DNA from 2 places in the Mycobacterium paraffinicum genome. Region 1 is predicted to be linked to the other one. Evidence: predicted binding sites of a transcription regulator. Region 1 holds the regulator's gene; the other holds the start of a gene.
What was found. Region 1 encodes HspR, which represses chaperone genes until heat shock. Its sites were predicted from a motif close to ANNTGAGTNNNNNNNACTCANNT; they were not measured.
Positions count from the first base shown of each region.

Region 1 (7,835 bases):
CGGAATCCGAGCAGGCGATGAAGCGTCAACTGGACGCAGCCGGGATACCGGAAGACACTGTTTGGGAATTGGTCAACTCGCCCAACGACTATCCGCAGGCGGTGCCGATCATCGTCGATTGGCTGCAGCACCTCGATGAGCGTGTTCCTCCTGAAGAGGATCGTCGGGCCTGGCGCGCCGGCCTATTGCGCAATCTGATCACCAAGCACGCGAAGGGCAACCGCGCCGCTATCGATGCTTTGTTTCACCAGTTCGAGATCGAACCGCCGCTAAGCAACCTGGAACTAGAAGCCGCCGGGTTCGCTCTCGCAAAAATTTGTGAGCGCTCCGACTTCCCGCGCATCGCCGCCCTAATCCGCGCCGGGCGGGACTTCCCCACCAAATCGCTGCTGGTGGAGTGGATCGGGCAAATCAAGACCGACGAAGCCAAAGAGCTTGCCGTGAGCCAGCTTCCCTATCCGGCCTCCCGGATTCCGGCCATGCGGGCGTTGGTGCGGCAGCGCGCCACGGGCGTGCGCGACGCCGTCGCCGAATACCTCGACGACGAGCACGAGATCTTCCGCAAGGAGGCGCGGAAGACCCTCGACAAGCTGCCCGAAGCCTGAAGGGGCTAACGCCCTCGGCGCGGCTGCCACACCACCACGGCGGTGCTCTTGGGCACCACCGCCAGATCGCGGCGCTGGCCGGCGCGCAGCTGTGCCAGCTCCTCGGTGAGTTCCTGCACGCGCGCCTGCAGCGCCTCGACGTGATTGGTCAGTTCGATGATGCGCTTGATGCCGGCGAGGTTGACCCCCTCGTCCTGGGACAGCCGCTGCACCTCGCGCAGGAGGTTGACGTCGTGCTCCGAATAACGCCGTCCCCCACCGGAAGTGCGTTGCGGGCTGACCAGGCCGAGGCGATCGTAGGTCCGCAGGGTCTGGGCGTGCATGCCGGCCAGCTCGGCGGCGACCGAGATCAAAAACGTCCGAGACTCGTCTCGTGAATTCTTGGCCATCAGCGATTACCTGCCCATCCCGCCCGTGGGTCGAACCCGCTGGCACGCTCGGCGGCCGCGTACGCCTCCAGCGCCTCGGCCGCGGCGCCCTCCACGTTCGGCGGCACGGCGACCTTCACGGTGACGAGCAGGTCCCCGTTACCGCCGCTGCGCTTGGGGACACCGCGCCCGCGCACCCGCAGGATGCGGCCGTCGGAGGTCCCCTTGGGCACCCGGACGCCCACTTTGCCGTCCAGCGTGGGCACCGAAATCGTTGAGCCCAAGGCTAATTCGGTGAAGCTCACCGGGACGGTCACGGTGAGGTCGTCACCGTCGCGGCCAAACACCTTGTCCGGCCGCACATGTACGGTCACGTACAGGTCGCCCGACGGGGCCCCGCGCAGCCCGGCCTCGCCCTGCCCCGGCAGCCTGATGCGCTGCCCGTCCTCGACGCCGGGCGGGATGCGCACGTTGATGGTGCGGGTGCGGGTGGTGACCCCGGTGCCCTTGCACTCGTCGCAGGGGTGCTCGATGATCGAGCCGCTGCCCCGGCAATCGGTGCAGGGCTCGGAGAAGCCGAACGCGCCCTGGTTGCGGTTGATCACGCCGGAACCGTTGCAGGTGGGGCACACCTTCGGGCTGGTGCCCGGACGTGCGCCGCTGCCATGGCAATTCGTGCATGGCGCCGGGCTGGTCAGCCGCAGCGGCATCGCCACGCCCTTGGCGGCCTCGACGAAATCCAGCTGCGTCTCGGTCTCCAGATCGTTGCCGCGGCGCGGCCGGCTGGGACGGGCGCTGGCGCCGCGCCCGAACAAGCCGCCGAACAGGTCACCGATGTTGGCGCCACCGCTTCGGCCGGCGGCGTCGAACAGGTCGTTGAGGTTGAACTCGGCGCCGTCACCGCCAGCACCGAAGCCGCCGAAACCGCCGGTGTCGAACCGGCGGCCGCCGAATCCGCCGCCCGCGAACAGGCGGCGGGTTTCGTCGTACTCCTTGCGCTTCGCCGGATCCGACAACACGTTGTGCGCCTCCGACACCGCCTTGAATCGCTCGCCGGCGGCGGGATTGTCGGGGTTGGCGTCCGGATGCAGGTCGCGCGCCAGCTTCCGGTAAGCGCGTTTGATCTCTTCGGGACTGGCGTCAGAGGAGACGCCCAGCTCCTTATAGAAGTCCTTTTCGACCCATTCTCGCTGGGCCATGTCGCGTCACCCCCTTCCACCTTTCTGTTCTGTTGTTGTGCTGATTGTGTGGTCTATTCACCGGATGCGCCGGGGTTATCGTCCGATTCGGCCGCCTCCGACGCCGGGGCGCCCTCGTCCGGCACGGTGTCAACGACACCGACCAGAGCGTGCCGCAGGACCTGCTCGCCCAGCTTGTACCCCTGCCGCATGACCGTGCCGATCACCGGCCTGGAGCCGTCGCCGCCGTCGCCCTCGTGCTGCACGGCCTCGTGCAACACCGGGTCGAAGTCCTCGCCTTCCTCGCCGAACGCCACCAGACCGAGTCCGGTCAGGGCGCCGTCCAGCTTGTCGGCCACCGACTTCAGCGGGCCCGACTCCAGGTCGCCGTGCTTACGCGCCCGCTCGAGATCGTCGAGCACGCCCAGCAATTGGCTGACGACGGCGGCCTTGGCGCGGTCCGCCGCGGCCTGCTGGTCGCGCAGCGCACGCTTGCGGTAGTTGGCGAAGTCGGCCTGAACCCGTTGCAGGTCGCCCAGCAGTTCGGCGGCCTTGCCGGCCTCCTCGGGGCTTTCGCCCGCGAACTCCCCGGGGGACGTGCCCCCTCCCGGCTGTGGGCCGGGAGGGGCGTGGCGCACCTCACCCGTTTCGGGGTCGATCCGCCGTTTGTCGGTGACCGTCACCGGTTCCTGATTTCCGTCCGTCACTTGGACTCCCGGTCGTCGTCGACCACCTCCGCGTCCACGACGTCGTCAGCCGAGCCCGACGGTCCGCCGGGCGCACCGGCCTCCGCGCCGCCCGCGGCCTGGGTGGCCTCGTAGATCGCCTGTCCGAGCGCCTGGGACTCCTGGCCCAGTTTCTCCATCGCCGCCTTGATCGCGGCGATGTCGGTCCCCCCCAGGGCCGTCTTGGCCTCGGCGATGGCGCCGTCGACCTTGGACAGCGTCTCCTCGGGAACCTTCGACCCGCCCTCGGCCTCGCGCTGGTCCTTGACGAACTTCTCCGTCTGGTAGACCAGCGATTCGGCCTGGTTGCGAACGTCGGCCTCCTCGCGACGCTGGCGGTCCTCCTCGGCGTGCGCCTCGGCGTCCTTGATCATCCGGTCGATCTCCTCCTTGGACAGGCCGGAGCCCTCCTGGATCTTGATCGTGTTCTCCTTGCCGGTGCCCTTGTCCTTGGCCGTGACGTGCACGATGCCGTTGGCGTCGATGTCGAAGGTGACCTCGATCTGCGGGACTCCGCGCGGAGCCGGCGGGATGCCGGTCAGCTCGAAGGAGCCGAGCAGCTTGTTGTGCGAAGCGATTTCGCGCTCGCCCTGGTAGACCTGGATCTGCACCGACGGCTGGTTGTCGTCGGCCGTGGTGAAGGTCTCCGACCGCTTGGTGGGGATGGTGGTGTTGCGCTCGATGAGCTTGGTCATCACGCCACCCTTGGTCTCGATGCCCAGGCTCAGCGGCGTAACGTCAAGCAGCAGAACATCTTTCACCTCGCCCTTCAACACACCCGCCTGAAGGGCCGCTCCCACCGCCACAACTTCGTCGGGGTTGACGCCCTTGTTGGGCTCCTTGCCACCGGTCATCTCCTTGACCAGCTCGGACACCGCGGGCATGCGGGTGGAACCACCCACCAGCACCACGTGGTCGATCTCGGACACCGAGATGCCGGCGTCCTTGATTACCGACTGGAACGGCTGACGGGTGCGGTCCAGCAGATCCTGTGTGATGCGCTGGAATTCGGCGCGGGTCAGCTGCTCGTCGAGGAACAACGGGTTCTTGTCCGCGTCGACGGTGATGTAAGGCAGGTTGATCGAGGTGCTCTGCGAACTCGAGAGCTCGATCTTGGCCTTCTCGGCGGCCTCACGCAGCCGCTGCATCGCCATCTTGTCCTTGGTCAGGTCGATGCCGCTGGTGCCCTTGAACTTGTCGACCAGCCACTCGACCACCCGGTCGTCCCAGTCGTCCCCACCGAGGTGGTTGTCACCGCTGGTGGCGCGGACCTCGACCACGCCCTCGCCGATCTCGAGCAGCGAGACGTCGAACGTGCCACCGCCGAGGTCGAAGACCAGGATGGTCTGCTCCTTCTCGCCCTTGTCCAGGCCGTAGGCCAGCGCGGCCGCGGTGGGCTCGTTGACGATGCGCAGCACGTTCAGGCCGGCGATCTGGCCGGCTTCCTTGGTCGCCTGGCGCTGGGCGTCGTTGAAGTACGCCGGCACGGTGATGACGGCGTCGGTGATGTCCTCACCGAGGTACGCCTCCGCGTCGCGCTTCAACTTCATCAGCACCCGCGCGCTGATCTCCTGCGCGGTGTATTTCTTGTCGTCAATCTCGATGGACCAGTCGGTGCCCATGTGCCGCTTGACCGAACGGATGGTGCGGTCGACGTTCGTCACCGCCTGGTTCTTGGCGGGCTGGCCGACGAGCACCTCGCCGTTGCGCGCGAACGCGACGATGGACGGGGTCGTCCGTGAGCCCTCGGAGTTGGCGACGACGACGGGGTCACCGCCCTCGAGAACTGCGACGACGGAGTTGGTGGTCCCGAGGTCGATACCGACCGCACGAGCCATAGTGATTCCTCCTGATTGAGTAGAGCCTTCTTGGTGCCACTATGCTGAGTGAACCCCGCTCAAGACTGCTCTGGACGGCACCGTGGTGTCAACCCAGCATTGAGTCTGGTTCGCTCAACTTGTCGACCATGCTAACGGCGCTCGCCGCCGTCTTGTTCCCGGGGCGCCGAAAAAGTGCGTCGCGACGGCGCCGGCCGTGCACCCAGGGCGGAAATCGTGGCCAAATCCCGCCATGAGCGCACGCTCGGCGCCGCCGGCGCACACCGAAGCCGATCAGTCGCCCTCGAAGGGAGCGGCAGCCGCTCGGCGAGCCCGCCGGCCCGCGGATGGGTTAACCTGAGCTTCCCTGGAGCCACCCCCGGCAGGAGCTTGATGGCACCGCTCGACAGCGCCGCCGCGCGGCTCACCCGCGAAGACGCGGGCTATCACAAGGGGCTCACCAACCGCCAGGTACAGATGATCGGCCTGGGCGGGGCCATCGGAACGGGTCTTTTCCTCGGCGCCGGCGGCAGGCTCGCGTCGGCGGGGCCGGGGCTGTTTCTGGTGTACGGCATCTGCGGCATCTTCGTGTTCTTGATCCTGCGCGCCCTCGGCGAGCTGGTGCTGTACCGCCCGTCCTCCGGATCCTTCGTGTCCTATGCCCGGGAATTCTTCGGCGAGAAGACCGCTTTCGCCGCGGGCTGGCTGTACTTCGTCAACTGGGCGATGACCGGGATCGTGGACACCACCGCGATCGCGCACTACTGCCACTATTGGACGGCGTTTCAGGCCGTCCCGCAGTGGACGCTGGCGTTGATCGCGTTGGTCATGGTGCTGGCGATGAACCTGATCTCGGTCAGGCTGTTCGGCGAGCTGGAATTCTGGGCCTCGCTGATCAAGGTGCTCGCGCTGGTGACGTTCCTGGTCGTTGGCGCCGTCTTCCTGGTCGGCCGCTTCAAGGTCGACGGTCACGACCCCGGCGTGGCGCTGTGGGACAGCCATGGCGGCCTCCTGCCGGCCGGCCTGCTGCCCCTGGTGCTGGTCACCTCGGGGGTGGTCTTCGCCTACGCCGCCGTCGAACTCGTCGGCATCGCGGCCGGCGAGACCGCGAACCCGCACAAGATCATGCCGCGCGCGATCAACTCGGTGGTGTTTCGCATCGCCATCTTCTATATCGGGTCGACGGTCCTGCTGGCGCTGCTGCTGCCACACACCGCCTACCGGGACCACGTGAGCCCGTTCGTCACGTTCTTCTCGAAGGTCGGGTTCGGCGGGGCGGGCAGCGTGATGAACCTCGTCGTTCTCACCGCGGCGCTGTCCAGCCTGAATGCCGGGCTGTACTCCACCGGCCGCATCCTGCGGTCGATGGCGATCAACGGCAGCGGCCCGAAGTTCACCGCACCCATGACGAAGAACGGCGTGCCCTACGGCGGGATCCTGCTCACCGCCGTTGTCGGCCTCCTGGGCATCGTGCTCAACGCCGTCAAACCGAGCCAGGCGTTCGAAATCGTGCTCCACATCGCCGCCGTCGGCGTGGTGGTGGCCTGGGGCACGATCGTGGCGAGCCAGCTGCGGTTCTACCGGCTGTCCCGCGCCGGGACGTTGCAACGGCCGCACTTCCGGATGCCGCTGGCACCCTACAGCGGCTACCTGACGCTGGCCTTCCTGGCCGGCGTCCTGGTCCTGATGTTGTTGGACAAGGTCCAAGGCCCGTGGTTGCTCGGCGCATTGGCCGTCGGGATCCCGGGGCTGATCGGCGGCTGGTATCTGGTCCGCAATCGCGTGCGGGCCGCCGCCGAGGACACCGCGCTGCCGGCCGCCGACCCATCCGCGGCGGCCTAAGGCTCGTCGACGTCCTGACCGCCGGCGAGGTCCGCGCAGTCGACGACCTCGACGTCGTGCCGGGTGCGCAGGTACGCCCCGGCGCCGCGATCGCCGGAGACGCTCGATAGCACCTCGGGCCAGTGCCGGCGCGCGATCACCACCGGATGGCCCGGACGATCACCGAACACGGCGCGCGCCAGCCCACTGGGGGACGCGATCGCGCGGCCGAGCACCCGCGCCACCACAGCGGCGCCGACGTCGGGGGTGTCGACGACGTGCAGCACGGCGTAATCCGCGCCGATCCGGCCGGCCTGCTCCAGGCCGGTGCGCACCGAGGCGCTCAACCCGTCTTCCCACCGCGGCACGGGGACCGCGACCGCCCCGACCGGGGCGGGGACCTGCGCGGCGCCCAGCACGACGACGACGTCGGCGCAGCCCCCGCCGCGCAGGGCGTCGACCGCGGTCTGCAGCCAGCCCTCGACCAGCACCTTCGGCCTGCCATAGCGCCGCCCGGCACCCGCGGCCAGCACAACACCGACGCTGTGTGGTGGAGAGGTCGACTCCGGTAACCCCACTCTCCTATGATGACATTGCACTTCTCCCAAAGCGATAACATCGCTATGCACCGGCCGGATGGAGCGTCATGAGTCAGGACGTACAAGGGCACGCCGTCACCCCGGCGCCCCGGTACGCCGGCACCCGCGTCCAGCGGGTGGAGGACGGCCGGCTGCTGACCGGCCGCGGCAGCTTCGTCGACGACATCTCGCGGCCGGGCATGCTGCACGCCTGCTTCGTGCGCAGCCCGTTCGCCCGCGCGCGCATCAACGGCATCGACGCCTCGGCCGCGCTGGCGCTCCCCGGCGTGCGCGCCGTGTTCACCGCCGACGACCTCAACCCGGACGTGAAAGAGGCCTGGCATGCCGTCGCCGGCAAGGACATGCCGGACACCCCGCGACCACCGCTGGCCGAGGGCGAGGCCAAGTTCGTCGGCGACCCCGTCGCGCTCATCGTCGCCGAGAGCCGCTACCTCGCCGAGGACGCGCTGGAACTCGTCGACGTGGACTACGAGCCGCTGCCCGCGGTCAGCGACTTCACCCGCGCCCAGGACTCCGATGTGCTGGTGCACGACGCCTACCCGAACAACGTCGCCGGCGGGATGGGTGGGGCCCCGCCGGACGAAGAGCTGTTCGCCAACGCGCCGTGCGTCGTCAGCGAGAACATCTATCAGCAGATCTACGCGCCGGTGCCGATCGAGACCCGCGGCCTGGTCGTCGAATGGACGGCCGCCACCGGAGAACTCACCATGTGGGCGTCCACC
Region 1 covers NZ_JACKUR010000032.1:171,258-179,092, forward strand. The annotation lists gene H7J89_RS22515 (hypothetical protein) at 18-605, shown strand; gene H7J89_RS22520 (heat shock protein transcriptional repressor HspR) at 611-994, opposite strand; gene dnaJ (molecular chaperone DnaJ) at 994-2,172, opposite strand; gene grpE (nucleotide exchange factor GrpE) at 2,226-2,858, opposite strand; gene dnaK (molecular chaperone DnaK) at 2,855-4,714, opposite strand; gene H7J89_RS22540 (amino acid permease) at 5,087-6,535, shown strand; gene H7J89_RS22545 (nucleotidyltransferase family protein) at 6,532-7,092, opposite strand; gene H7J89_RS22550 (xanthine dehydrogenase family protein molybdopterin-binding subunit) at 7,161-7,835, shown strand, end outside.

Region 2 (7,835 bases), on a different contig from region 1:
ACTACCTCGTCGCCGAGGCCCGTCGCCGTGGCCTGCGTATCCTGCTCGACGGCGTGTTCAATCACGTCGGCGTGGATTTCCCCCGTCACCGGGAGGCGCCGAACGACGAGGCCGCAGCGCGCTGGTTTCGCGGGCGCCAGGGGCGCTTTCACACGTTCGAGGGTCACTCGGAGCTGATCACGCTCAACCACGACAACCCCGAGGTGGTCGATTACACCGCGGACGTGATGGCGCACTGGCTGGAACGCGGCGCCGACGGCTGGCGACTCGACGCGGCTTACACGGTGCCGGAACGGTTTTGGGCCGCAACACTCCCGCGGGTGCGTGAGCGCTTCCCCGAGGCGTGGTTCGTCGGCGAGCTCATCCACGGCGACTACGCCGCCGTCGTGCAGGCCGCGACGTTCGACTCGGCCACCCAGTACGAGTTGTGGAAGGCGATCTGGAGCAGCCTCAACGACGGCAACTTCTTCGAGCTGGACTGGGCGCTGCAGCGGCACGACGAGTTCCTGGCCGGCTTCGCTCCGCTCACTTTCATCGGCAACCACGACGTCACCCGCATCGCCAGCCGGCTCGACCGCCCCGAGCACGTGGCGCACGCGCTGGTGATCCTGTTGACCGTCGGCGGCGTGCCCAGCGTGTACGCGGGCGACGAACTGGGATTCCGCGGCGTCAAGGAGGAGCGCTACGGCGGCGACGACGCGGTGCGCCCCGAGTTCGACTCTCCCCCACTGAAATTGGATGCGTTCGGCGCCCAGATGTGGGCGCTGCACCAGTTCCTGGTCGGGCTGCGCCGTCGTCACCCGTGGCTGCACCGGGCCTCGACCACCGCGCTGCGGCTGGAAAACCGGCACTACCTCTACGAGACCCGCAGCGGCGACGACGCGCTGCTGGTCGCGCTCAACATCGACGACGAGCCGATGCGCGTGGCGCTGCCGGAACTGGGCACGCGGCACCGGCGGGTCATCGGCGGTTCGTCGGCCCCGCCGCAAGAGGTGGTCGACGCGCTGGTCGTGGAACCGCACGGGTGGCGGATCTTAAGCCCGGCCTAGGCGTTCCAGAGTCAGCCGGTCCTGCCGGCCGTCGTAGTACTTGTCGAGGACCGCGAGGAATTCCCCGTTGTCGTCCGTGGCGCGGGCGAACAGCGTCATCGACGAGCGCAGCTTGAGGTCGTCGGGCGAGCCGAAGATGTCAGCGACCGATCGGCCCTGCACCGCGTCGACCAGCCGGGCGCACTCCCGCAACCGCGGGCCGAGCAGCTCATGGCGCAGGTAGGCACGCGCCTCCTCGAGCGAGGAGATGCCGTAATGCACCGCGGTCGGGCTGCCACCCAGGCCGCGCAACTGCGGGAAGACAAACCACATCCAGTGACTGCGTTTACGTCCGGAGCGCAGCTCGTCGACCACGTTTCGGTACACCGGGGCCTGCGCTTCGACGAAGCGCTGGAGGTCGAACGGGTCGCTCGCCGATTCCATGTGACTACGGTTGCACACATGGCGGTCAAACGACGAGTGCCCAGGGTGCGCGACCTCGCGCCGCTGATCCGGTTCAAGCGACCGCAGTTCGACGCGACCAGGCGCCGCCTCGACGCCGCGCACACCATCGAAGATCTGCGGCGCATCGCCAAACGCCGCACGCCGAAGGCGGCGTTCGACTACACCGACGGCGCCGCCGAGGACGAGCTTTCCCTCCAGCGCGCCCGGCAAGCGTTCCGCGACATCGAGTTTCACCCGACGATCCTGCGTGACGTCAGCAACGTCACCGCCGGCTGGAATGTGCTGGGCCAGCCGGTGGTCCTGCCGTTCGGCATCGCGCCCACCGGCTTCACCCGGTTGATGCACACCGAGGGCGAGATCGCCGGCGCCGCGGCGGCGGCCAAGGCCGGCATTCCGTTCTCGCTGTCCACGCTCGGCACCTGCGCGATCGAGGACCTGGTGACCGCTGTTCCCCAGGGCAGGAAGTGGTTTCAGCTCTACATGTGGCGCGACCGGGAACGCTCGATGGCGCTCGTCCAGCGCGCCGCCGACGCCGGGTTCGACACCCTGCTGGCCACTGTCGACGTCCCGGTCTCCGGCGCCCGGCTGCGCGACAACCGAAACGGGATGACGATTCCGCCGACGCTGACATTGCGCACCGTCCTGGATGCGGTGCCACACCCGAAATGGTGGTTCGACCTGTTGACCACCGAGCCGCTGGCGTTCGCGTCGCTGGACCGCTGGCCGGGAACCGTCGCCGAGTATCTGAGCACCATGTTCGACCCCAGCCTCACCTTCGACGACCTGGAGTGGATCAAGGCCCAGTGGCCCGGCAAGTTGGTGGTCAAGGGCATCCAGACGCTCGACGACGCCCGCGCCGTCGTCGATCGCGGCGTCGACGGCATCGTGTTGTCGAATCACGGTGGGCGCCAACTGGATCGGGCCCCGGTGCCGTTCCACCTGTTGCCATGGGTCTCGCGTGAGGTCGGCAAGCACACCGAGATCCTGCTGGACACCGGCATCATGTCGGGCGCCGACATCGTGGCGGCGATCGCGCTGGGCGCGCGGTGCACGCTCGTCGGACGGGCCTACCTGTACGGGCTGATGGCCGGCGGCGAACCCGGCGTCGCCCGCGCGATCGAAATTCTTTCCGAGGGCGTGATCCGCACCATGCGGCTGCTGGGTGTCACCTGTCTCGAGGAGCTTTCGCCCAAGCACGTGACCCAACTTCGGCGGCTCGGGCCCATTCAGTAGCGCCGAGATCGCCGGCATGGCTGTGAATTGACCCGGGAGCACGACCGTGGCGGCAATCTCGACGGCGCTACTGCAGGCGGGCGACCCGTTCGGTGCGGTTGCGAACCAGGTCGTTGAAGGCCTCGCCGGGCCCGACGTGTTCGAAGAGTTGCGGCGGGTAGTGGGTGACGTACATCGTGCGCCGGCCGCCGGCACCGGTCGGCCGGGGTGAGGCGTGCATCAGGTCCTGGACGTGGACGGTCACGTCGCCGGGGGCGGTGTCGATGCTGACCACCGGGACCCATTGGAACCGATGTTCCCAGCGGTAGTGAATCGCCTGACCGTGGCTGCCCGGCACCACCTGAAGGTTGCCGGTGGAGGCGTCCGAGCCGGTCAGCTGAATGCCGATGCTGACCGCGGGGCACATGAGAGCGTGCCCACCCATGCCGCAGTCCTGATGCCAGGGGATGTTGGACAACCCGCTGGTGTTGCCTGGCACTTTGAGCAACACCGCGCTGCCTTCCATCCGGTCGGGTGCGGGGCGAAGCGCGGGGTTGATGAGGGTGCCCAGCCTGGACACCCTGGGATCGTTCTCCAAGAGGGCGAGGACGGGTGAACGCATCGTTGCGTATACCAACCGGCACAGCACGCTGCCGCCGTGCTCGTCGGTGACCCACCACGAACGGTCATCCCCCGGCCGGGCCTGGGCCGCGAGGCGGTCGACCTCGCAGTTGGCGGCCCGCATCTCGTCGGCGTCGAACACGCCCCTGACGTGCAGGTAGCCCATGGTGTGCAGCTGTGCAGACAACTCGGTGTCGTCGGCGTCGAGCGTGAACGTGGCGAGCGGGTCGCGCCCCTTCAGGTCGGCGCGGGCCGGATCGTAGGGCGGGACGCCGGCGTGCAGGTACCGCAGGGCCGGGTCCCAGTCGGCCAGCTGGTCGAAGCCGCCCCGCTCGAAGGACAGCTCGTCGCTGAGCAGGAGGTTGATGACCGTGCGGATCTGGCCAACCATGTCGTCCCACGCCCGTCGGGACAGCCGCACCACGGCGTCTCCGGTGCGCTGCCCCTCGCCGACGCGGATCGTCGGGCCATCGACGGCATAGGTGACGGCATCGTCGTCCACGAGGAAGGTGATGGCGCCGACGGAAGCGAGGTCTCTGGCCGCGGATTCCAGGACATCCGGGTCGAGAGCGGTCGGGGCGGGTGCGTCAGCGGCACGGGCCGATTATCCAAGACCGCCAACGTGATAGCCACCACTTACCCGCCGCGGCCCTTCGTAGGGGAACAAACCGGCACCCGCCTGGGTTGAGCGCATCAGACTCAGTTTTTGGAGGATTGATGGCTGAAGCCAACTCGGTGCCGGTGCTGTTTGTCACCGACACCATCGTGTTGCCCGGAATGGTCGTTCCGATCGCGCTCGACGAGGCCGCGCGGGCGGCAATCGACGCTGCTCAGGCGAGTGAATCCGGGCAGCTGCTGATCGCGCCCCGGCTGGATGACCGGTACCCGTCGCACGGTGTGATCGCCAAGATCTTGCAGGTCGGACGCATCGCAGGCGGCGGCACCGCGGCCGTCGTGCGCGGTGAGCGCCGGGCGCAGATCGGGGCGGGGGCGTCCGGGCCGGGCGCGGCGCTGTGGGTCGAGGTGACCGAGGTCCCCGAGGTCGAGGCGACCGACGAGATCAAGGCGCTGACCGCCGAGTACAAGAAGCTGCTGCTGGCGATGCTGCAACGGCGCGAGGCCTGGGAGATCGTCGACTACGTCAACAGGCTGTCCGATCCGTCGGCGTTGGCCGACACCTCCGGCTACGCGTCCTACCTGTCCAGCGAGCAGAAGCGGCAACTGGTCGAGACCGAGGATGTCGCCGAGCGGCTGCGGGTGCTGATCGACTGGACCAGCGACCACCTCGCCGAGGTCGAGGTCAACGACAAGATCGCCGAGGACGTGCGTGAGGGCATGGAGAAGACGCAGAAGGAGTTCCTGCTGCGCCAACAGCTGGCCGCCATCCGCAAGGAGTTGGGTGAGGGTGAGCCCGACGGGTCGGATGACTACCGGGCCCGCGTCGAAGCGGCCGAGTTGCCCGAGAAGGTGCGCGAGGCCGCGCTGCGCGAGGTCGGCAAGCTGGAACGGTCCAGCGACCAGAGCCCGGAAAGCGGCTGGATCCGCACCTGGCTGGACACGGTGCTCGACCTGCCCTGGAACGTCAGGACCGACGACTCGACCGACCTGAAGGCCGCGCGGGGGGTGTTGGACGCCGACCACCACGGGTTGGACGACGTCAAGGACCGCATCGTCGAATACCTGGCCGTGCGGGCCCGCCGCGCTCAGCGTGGTCTGCAGGTCGTCGGAGGCCGCGGCTCGGGTGCGGTGATGGTGCTGGCCGGTCCCCCCGGCGTCGGCAAGACGTCGCTGGGCGAGAGCGTCGCCCGGGCGCTGGGCCGCAAGTTCGTGCGCGTCGCCCTGGGCGGTGTGCGCGACGAGGCCGAGATCCGCGGGCACCGGCGGACCTATGTGGGCGCGCTGCCGGGGCGGATCGTGCGGGCCATCGGCGAGGCGGGGTCGATGAACCCGGTCGTGCTGCTGGACGAGATCGACAAAGTCGGTTCCGACTACCGGGGCGACCCGAGTGCGGCGCTGCTCGAGGTGCTCGACCCGGCGCAAAACCACACGTTCCGCGACCACTACCTGGACCTGGACCTGGACCTGTCCGACGTGGTGTTCCTGGCCACCGCCAACGTCATCGAGAACATCCCGTCCGCCCTGCTGGACCGCATGGAGCTGGTGCAGATCGACGGCTACACCGAGGACGACAAGGTCGCCATCGCGCGGGACTACCTGCTGCCCCGGCAGCGGGACCGGGCGGCGCTGACCGAGGACGAGGTCACGCTGACCGACGCCGCTCTGCGCAAGATCGCCGCCGACTACACCCGGGAGCCCGGCGTGCGGCAGTTCGAGCGGCTGCTGGCGAAGGCGCTGCGCAAGGTGACGACCAAGCTGGCCGAGGCCGCCGAGCCGATCACCATCGACGAGGCGGATCTGGTCGACTACCTCGGCCGTCCGCGGTTCACTCCGGAATCGGCCGAACGCACGGCGGTGCCCGGCGTGGCCACCGGCCTGGCCGTCACCGGCCTGGGCGGAGATGTGCTCTACATCGAGGCGGGCGCGACGGACGGTGAGGCGGGCTTGCAGCTCACCGGTCAACTGGGTGACGTGATGAAGGAGTCCGCGCAGATCGCACTGTCCTATGTGCGCTCCCACGCCGCCGAGTTGGGCGTCGATCCCAAGGCCCTCGACCGGCGCATCCACGTGCACGTCCCCGCGGGAGCGGTGCCCAAGGACGGGCCGTCGGCGGGTGTCACCATGGTGACCGCGCTGGTCTCGATGGCCACCGGACGTCAGGTGCGATCCGATGTCGGCATGACCGGCGAGGTCACGCTTAACGGGCGGGTGTTGCCGATCGGCGGCGTGAAGCAGAAGCTGCTCGCGGCCCAACGGGCCGGCCTGGCAACGGTTTTCATTCCGGCGCGCAACGAGCCCGACTTGGATGACGTGCCCGCCGAGGTGCTCGACGCGCTGACGGTCAAACCGATGACCGACGTCGCCGACATCGTCGCGCAGGCGCTCGAGCCGGCGGCCGAGACCGTTACGGTCGCTGCTTGACACGAGCTTGGCCGGGATGCGCAGCAAACTCGCTGGCATCCCGGCCGCGCGCGTTAAGGTCCGTGGATAGCCGTGATCTTGCGCAGATTTCTCCGCATCGGCACCCTTCCCGCCGGCACGCGGGCCGAAGTCGACCCGGAGAGAATCAGCGGCTGACCTGCCCGGACGCCGGCGAATAGGGCGAAGAGGTTTTCGTCGTCCACGCCTCGGGTATCTGGGGTGTTGGAGGTTCGACTGCCCGTCAGGGCGGTGGGGTGAGCGAATCACCAAGTCAATTGGATCAGCTGCTCTTCAGGCGGCCAATCGTTCGACAAGGGGGTTCACTTATGAATCTGAACAAGATCGCAGCCGGCGCGCTCATGGCCGGCACCATCACGTCCGCGGGTTTCGGCATCGGCGCCGGTATCGCACAAGCCGGTCCGGATGGCCCGAATGTGCCGAGTCCGAACGTGCCGGGCCCGAACGTGCCGGGGGGCGACCGGGATGTTCCGGCGCCGGGCCAATTTGTACCGGGACAGCCCATCTGTAACCCCGGTGCGCCGGGCGTCAACTGCAACGCGCCGGGCAGCCCACTTCCTCCGGGACAGAACGGGTTCCCGCCGCCGGGGCACTACAACGACCCGATCCGCTACGGGCTCCCGGCCACCTGGGTTCCGCCCGTGGGTGACCCCGACGGGACCCAACTTCCCGTCGTGTTCAACCCGCAGCTGGGTCAGTGGGGCGTCAACACGTCCGCTGGTTTCCAGGTGTTCACGCCCGCAGGCGGGACATCTGGTTCAGGCCAGGTCAGCGGCGGGGTCAACCCCGGGACCTAAACCGGCATTACGAGGCAGCCGCCCCTTCGGGGGCGGCTGTTTTCGCTGCACGGTGACATGGCGCGACGCTCGGCGTTGAATGAAACCATGACTCTCAAACGCCAAGTCGTCCACCGCGTGCAGCGGCTGCTCGTCAACCCGGTGGGCCGGCAGATGCCGGGGATCATCCTGGAAACCACCGGCCGCAAGAGCGGCAAGCCGCGACGCACCGCCGTGGGCGGACGCCTGGTCGACAACCAATTCTGGATGGTCTCCGAACACGGCGAGCACTCCGACTACGTCCACAACATCAAGGCGAATCCGGCCGTGCGGGTGCGCATCGGCGGTCGGTGGCGCAGCGGCACCGCTCACCTGATGCCCGACGACGATCCACTGCGGCGGCTCGGCGACCTCCCGCGGCTCAACAGCGCGGTGGTGCGGCTGATGGGTAGCGACCTGCTGACCATTCGGGTGGATCTGGACTGACGCGCCGCGATGGCCTACGACGAGAACCTGGCCGACGAGGTCCGCGAACTCGTCGCCTCCGAGCGCGGCGTCGAGGAGAAGCGCATGTTCGGCGGTCTCGCGTTCCTGGTGAACGGCAATATGTCCGTGGCCGTCAGCGGCCAGGGCGGCCTGCTGGTCCGGGTGCCGGCGGACGAGCTCGACAAGGTGC
Region 2 covers NZ_JACKUR010000031.1:21,751-29,585, forward strand. The annotation lists gene H7J89_RS21375 (alpha-amylase family protein) at 1-1,049, shown strand, start outside; gene H7J89_RS21380 (DUF1810 domain-containing protein) at 1,035-1,472, opposite strand; gene H7J89_RS21385 (alpha-hydroxy acid oxidase) at 1,491-2,726, shown strand; gene H7J89_RS21390 (phytanoyl-CoA dioxygenase family protein) at 2,794-3,828, opposite strand; gene lon (endopeptidase La) at 4,044-6,365, shown strand; gene H7J89_RS21400 (hypothetical protein) at 6,692-7,180, shown strand; gene H7J89_RS21405 (nitroreductase family deazaflavin-dependent oxidoreductase) at 7,256-7,645, shown strand; gene H7J89_RS21410 (TfoX/Sxy family protein) at 7,655-7,835, shown strand, end outside.
Region 2: lon (endopeptidase La) is a predicted target of HspR. The motif match lies at 4,009-4,031, and genes of this name have one in related genera.